2 linked regions of the Methanococcus vannielii SB genome follow. The protein of the gene in region 2 binds, or shares a complex with, the protein of the main gene of each other region. Links are inferred from orthologs where the notes say so. Each region holds a gene or a part of one and is shown on either strand. Other genes may lie near its edges.

The links.
Region 1: the proteins of MEVAN_RS02665 (region 2) and MEVAN_RS05160 are in contact, whole or in part, in a crystal structure (PDB 3CW2), measured with the Saccharolobus solfataricus proteins. The link is inferred for Methanococcus vannielii SB from one-to-one orthologs. Residues at the interface, in WP_009988771.1 of Saccharolobus solfataricus: Asp222, Lys225, Pro226, Gly227, Thr228, Gln229, Phe230, Asn231, Leu233, Lys234, Gly235, Leu259, Phe273, Thr274, Lys275, Tyr300, Leu301, Asp302, Pro303, Ser304, Leu305, Lys307; in WP_009989173.1 of Saccharolobus solfataricus: Val185, Arg186, Thr187, Asn188, Glu189, Pro190, Leu191, Gly192, Val193, Glu194, Ile196, Lys197, Ile200, Ser201, Leu204, Ile217, Lys218, Ile219, Tyr220, Thr221, Ile222, Gly223, Ala224, Pro225, Tyr227.

The regions. Positions count from the first base shown.
Region 1 is NC_009634.1:1,022,108-1,025,238, forward strand. Bases 282-3,077 are described here. They hold MEVAN_RS05160 (translation initiation factor IF-2 subunit alpha), read right to left. Parts: upstream 2,181-3,077; coding sequence 1,383-2,180; downstream 282-1,382. Other genes in these bases: MEVAN_RS05145 (methanogenesis marker 9 domain-containing protein), read right to left, coding at 282-530; arfB (2-amino-5-formylamino-6-ribosylaminopyrimidin-4(3H)-one 5'-monophosphate deformylase), read right to left, coding at 499-1,215; MEVAN_RS05155 (RNA-protein complex protein Nop10), read right to left, coding at 1,216-1,374; MEVAN_RS05165 (30S ribosomal protein S27e), read right to left, coding at 2,300-2,485; MEVAN_RS05170 (50S ribosomal protein L44e), read right to left, coding at 2,508-2,789. Also shown: MEVAN_RS05140 (hypothetical protein), read left to right, coding at 1-75; more of MEVAN_RS05145, read right to left, coding at 72-281; more of MEVAN_RS05175, read right to left, coding at 3,078-3,131. UniProt on the Methanocaldococcus jannaschii protein: eIF-2 functions in the early steps of protein synthesis by forming a ternary complex with GTP and initiator tRNA.
Region 2 is NC_009634.1:574,774-577,889, reverse strand. Bases 322-3,102 are described here. They hold MEVAN_RS02665 (translation initiation factor IF-2 subunit gamma), read right to left. Parts: upstream 2,438-3,102; coding sequence 1,205-2,437; downstream 322-1,204. Other genes in these bases: MEVAN_RS02660 (30S ribosomal protein S6e), read right to left, coding at 2,637-2,993; MEVAN_RS02670 (DNA double-strand break repair nuclease NurA), read right to left, coding at 322-1,170. In the rest of the region: more of MEVAN_RS02670, read right to left, coding at 106-321. UniProt on the Methanocaldococcus jannaschii protein: eIF-2 functions in the early steps of protein synthesis by forming a ternary complex with GTP and initiator tRNA.

The sequences.
Region 1 (3,131 bases), 450 kb from region 2 along the record:
ATATATGAAATAACGGAAAATGAATTTAAAATGCTGAAAGAATTTAAAAACGCTAAAATAAAAGAAATTTATTAAGAAATAGTTATTTTTGCAATTTCGTAAGCCTTTTTTAAGTCTCCCGTTTCTAAAATAGCTTTTTCTGCAATATCTTTTGGAATTCCTTTTTCAGTAAGTGTTTTTACGCCTTCTTTTAAAAATTTGGTTTTTTTGAGTACTTCAATAGACAAACTTTTTTTAAGTTCCATATATTCGTCTTCACCCATTTCTATTGCAAGCATTGCACTATCTCTAAAAGGACATGGTTTTGTAATTTTGCAGCACCATACAAGACTTCCAAAGCAGGTATTCTTACCATATTTAAGCCGAGTTTCATTTCCAAATTCCTGCTTAATTTTTGAAAATTCGTCGTTAGTCATTTCTAAAGACTTTAAAGCGTTATGTAATGGGCAGTATTTTACAGGAGGGCAGCAAAATGCAAGTCCCCGTAAATCTCCACCCCTACAAACGTGTGATGGGGAGTCTTCCCACATTTGAATCACCTTCGCTCATTTTCTTCACTATTTCAACGTGATTATTGATTAAATTTTTTAAAAGAGTTTTACCGTAATTTTTATCAAGAAAAATTGCACCTTTTTCTTCTAAAATTTTTGCTTCGTTGTCAATATCAGTATTTTTCAGTCTTGCTTCTGTTAACCCTATCATCCCTATTTCAGGATAAGTTTTAAATGAGTGAGTTTTCATTTTATCCTCGGAAAGTATTCCAACAGCATAGCCAATTGCAATTTCTTCGAATGCAGCGTGCGTAAAACATACGTTTTCCAAAATTACGGAAGTTTTTTTATCATTTAACTCTGAAATTAAATCCTTAATAAGAGTGTTTCCGCCATGGCAATTTATTATTAAAAACTTGTTGATTCCAATTTTTTTGGAATGTTCAATCATAATCTTTATGTATTCGACTACTTCGTTTGGAGAATTATGGATTCCGTGTTTTACGTAACTGTATTCGGTAGATGGAATTACTACTCCTAAAAATTTAGCCCCCGTTAAAATTGAAACGTTTAATCCAATATATGATGCTATTTTTGCATCGGTATCTATTGGTAGGGCTGAGCCATGATTTTCAAGAAAAGATCCAAGTGCAATAATGCCAATTTTATGGACTTCTTCGTTTAAAATATTCCCTGAATTATATCGTAATTCCATTTTATCCATCTATTTTTTTAAAGATTTTTTGAGCATTCTCCGGTATTTTCCATATTTATCTACCGGGGAAAACCTTGGAGGTTTGACAGTACCTGCTTTTTCATTACAGTCAATACAGTACTCTTTTAAAGTATATTTGCCACATTTTGGACATTTTTTCATCTGCATGGTATCGATTACTCCTCTACCCTAACAAAACTACCCTGTCCGCCCTTGTAGTCTTTAATATACTCAATTGCTTCTTCTGCAACTCTTCTTAAAACTTCTTCACCACTCTTATAATCTGGTGCAATTACTTCTATCCGGTATTTTGGAGCCCCGACATACGTAATATTCACCTTAACGTCTTCGTAAGGGTTTGCTTTGAAAGCCTTTTTAAGACCGTTTTTAATTACTTTTACCCCTGAAGGTTCCGTGGTTGTAAGTGTAAGAATTCCATCGACTTTAACGTTTGAAAGTTCGATGTTTTCACATGCAACTTCATAAATCATATCTGCCCATTCTTTAGAAACCGGAGTTTCGAGTTCATCTAATACTTCTTTTCCTTCAATTACCATTGATTCAAATGCATCGTAAAGTTCACCGAATTTATCAACTAACAAGTAACCTACAGCTTCCCATCCATCTTCAAGGGTTTTTCCAAGCTTTTCAGATGCAAATTGGAGTAATTTTTCAGCTCTTTGGAATTTTTTCCATTCTTGAACCTTAGATTTTTTTTGTTGGTCAGTTGCACGTTTTAAAGAAAGGTCTATCTGGTTTTTACCGGGATTTACCCTCATTACCTTTGCAACTACTCTTTGACCTTTTTTAATGTGGTCTCGTATATTTTTAATCCATCCTGAAGACACTTCAGAAATATGAACCATTCCCTCTTTTCCAGGGTACTCTAAAAGCTCGATAAATGCACCAAATGCTTTCACATCAGTAACATTTCCAATAACAATATCTCCCTCTTCAGGAAAATCTTTCCGCATAAGTTCCACCTTGATTAAATTATAAATAGCATACTGACTAGTTTATACACAATATAGTATTTAAATACTTATAAAACTATTCAAGCTATTTTAAAAATTTTTGAAAAAAGAAAAAAGATTTACTGTAATACTTCTAAAATCTTTGCCTTAATTGCCCCTTTTGAGGCTTTTGGTTCAGCAATGATTTTTCCGCATGATGTACACTTTACTTCAGTTGCAGGGCATCCAAATATAACCTGTTCGTTGCTACAGTCTGTACACTGAACTTTTAAGAATCTGCTTTTAGGTTTTGAGATTAATTGCATTTTTTCTCACCGTTTTTCTTAATTAGTCTACCAATTCAAAAATCCTTGCTCTAAAGCCGCCGTTACTCCTTTCGTGCATTTTTCCACATTCTGCACATTTGTATCGTAAGTCCAATTTTTTAATTGGCTTAGCTCCACCTGGTAACGGTCTTGGGTATCCTCCGTACCCCGCAGTTACTCTTCTAAACTGCCTTTGGCCCCATTTCAATTCACTAGCTTTTCTTTTTTTAGCTTTCTCTACTGTATGGGCAGTATGCTTCTTACAGTATGGACAGTACCTTTTTATCTTTTTTTTCATCTTCATGGACATTCACCCGTTTAACCACATTGTGTTTCTCTAAAATCTTTGAAAATTTCCTATCCAAAGAGATAATGTCATTCTTGTTTAAAATATACTGCAAATTCCCGTCCGTAAAGCATGGGAACTTAGTGATGACTCTTACAATATCAATATCACTTTCAGTATTTATAGGTTTTGGTTTTTGACATGCACCTTCATTTTCATGCCCCGTATCTAAATTAAGCTGATTTTTAAATTTTTTTTTATCAATATCCTCTTTTTTATAGATATCTTCAATATCTAAGCGACCAAAGAGGATATCTTCAATAAATTTTAAAAGCTTTTTTTCATCCTTTGTAGTATTAT
Region 2 (3,116 bases):
AAATATTTCGATTTAAAATATAATCTTATTCGATATATGCCGAATAAATAAAATCTAATAAATAAAATATCTTTAAAAATTAGTTTTATTTAAAATTTTAAACTTTTAAAATTTTAAATTTGAATCTCTATCGGACTCTTCATATATCCCAAGAAGTCTAGCAAATTTTAAAACATCTGAATTTTCAATTTTCACGTTTTCGTGTGATTTTTTTAATATGTATGGATAACCTGAAACGGATATTTCTTTTAAATTCGAATAAAATGTTTCATCTAGCTTTTCAAAGGAAGTTGCACATAAAATTCCGCTGTTGTCTTCAAGTTTTACAAACTGGTAATATAAATTTTTAAGGTCAATTCCAAATTTTTTGAAGTAATCGACATTCTTATAAAAGTTTTTATTTACTTTTTCAGATATCAAGTCTACAGGAATGGAATATCCTGATTTTTTACACCTTGAAAATAATGCTAAATCAGGAATAAGTGCATTTTCAAAATAAATATTCATTTTAGAAGTTTTCGCAATTCCAACCATTTTTTTTTGATATTTTGTAATTTCAGATAATAGTATTAAATATTCAAGCTGTTCAAGTGCAATCTTCTGCTCTTCATTCAGGGAATTTTCAAATGAAATGTCTACTGCTGAACTTATGCATCCAGAGGTAATCTCTTCAAAGATTTTGGATCGTATAATACGAGAATATTCCTTATAATAATCAAAAATAGTTTCTTCAAGCTTTTTTCCATTGACTGTCATGTGATTATTAGTTTGGACTAAAAAAGAATATAGTGAACCGTCATAAAGGTAGTAATCTATTTCACTTTTTATTAAATTAGATAATGCAACCTTTAATTCCGTATTTAACATGTAACGGCTTAAACGATTTTGAACGTACTTATATGGAAGGATAATATCTCCATCAAATGCTGAAACAGACTTTTCAATAGTTCCGCCAACGCTTTGACAGTATGAAACAGCTCCAGTTAGGTATAAGCAGTAGTTAATATAGTCTATTTTATTAAAACTGCCATCTCCTCCAGAAAATTTCATGTCGGATTTATGGATAAATAGCGATTCAATCCAGTATTTGGAATGATCATGGTTAAAATTTATATTTTGAATTTTTGAAACTACTTTCTCCTTTTTCTGAATTAAGGTTGAAAAGTCCATTAAAACACCAAAATAGTATAATTTTAATAAAAAATTATAATATTATTCCATATCCGATTAATCTCCATCTTGACCCTATTTTTCTGCTAATTGCAACCCTATCGCCTGAATCAGCACATACTGGAAGTTTTAGTTTTATTTCTACCTTTTCTGCTTTTGCTGAAACGGTTACTCCAACTGTTGTTGATGTTCCAACGTTTAACATTAAGACTTCATTGGTTTTTAAAGGCTCTATTAAAAGTTCATCTTGAGAACCTACAACTCTTTCGAGTAGTTGTGGCCTAATAGTTATTTTTTCTAACGTTTCAGGAAGTGTTCCGGGAATTCCTGCTAAACTTCCACTCAATGCATCTGATTTCGTTAAATTAGGGTCTAATTCGGTTCCAACTCCAATTAATCCCCCTGGAAGTGCAGTTTTTAATTTTTTACTACCTGCACCAAGTGATATGATTTTTGTAATGATTGGAACCCATTTGGTTTTATTTCCTTCAACTACCTTACTACCCGGCCTTATCTCGATTTCATCGCCAACTTTTAAAATTCCTTGAATAATACTTCCGCCGATAACTCCGCCTTTTAAGTCTTTAATTTCTGAACCTGGCTTATTTACATCAAAACTCCTTGCAACATAGAGTCTTGGAGATACTGTTTCATCTCTTTTTGGAGTTGGAATAAACTCTTGAATTGCTTTTAAAAGCACGTCAAGGTTTGCCCCATGGTGGGCTGAAACTGGAATAATTGGTGCTTTTTCTGCAACGGTTCCTTTTGTAAACTTTTGGATCTGTTCATAGTTTTCAACAGCCTGTTCCTCAGTTACGAGGTCAATTTTATTCTGCACAATGAGTATATTTTTAACACCGAGTGCATCAAGTGCCATTAAATGCTCCTTTGTTTGAGGTTGTGGGCACTCTTCACTAGCAGCAATAACTAAAATTGCACCATCCATTAAAGATGCTCCTGAAAGCATTGTAGCCATCAGTGTTTCGTGTCCGGGAGCATCTACAAAGGATATTTTTCTTAAAGTTTCAACTTTCCCACTACAGCAGTCGCATTTTTTATCTACAGTATAACATTCAGGTTCGTTACAGCTTTCACACTTTTTTATTTCGCAGTCAGCATACCCAAGTCTTATTGAAATTCCTCTTTTTAACTCTTCACTATGGGTATCTGTCCAAACACCGGTTAATTTTCTAGTTAAACTCGTTTTTCCATGGTCTACGTGACCAACCATACCTATATTTACTTCAGATTGATTAGATGCCACCATAATTATCCCTCGCACAGTTTTATAACTTAAATCAATTTAACGGTAAATTGAAAATAATATCACCAAACAAAAACAGCGTTTTTGTAGATTTTGTAAAACTCAGATTTTACAAAAAAGATATAGTCACTCTATAACTAATACTTTATATAGATATATATAATCTACAAAAAAGAATATTGATTAAAAAGAAAAAAAGAAATTATTCGCCAATTGGAGTTTGCCCATATTCTAAAACTTTCGTATTTATCAATACGATGTCTTTTGAAATCGTATTTCCTCTTAAACTTTTTCTTCTTCTAATACCGCTTTCTTTTGGGTTGTATCCTGGCCCCTCTCTTAATAAGACTCTCATTTTCATAGCGCCGTGAATATCATGTCTCATTGCAAAACCACATTTGTCTGCTCCACCGGTAATTTTTAATTTATATCCTTCTAAACCAACGATTGAACCGTTTATTTCATCGCCAATTTTTTTACCTAATAGTTCGTTTCCGTCTATTTCATATTGGTATGATTTTCCCGCTTTAGGGTCAGCAACAACAACTTTAAATGCCATGATTTTACCTCTTTTTCTGATTCGTTTTTGTGTTTTAGTTAGTATTGAATACAAAAGCTACGTTATACAAAGTTTTTCAACTTACATAGCCGCAAAAAATCTCTAAAAATGTGTTTTTCAAAA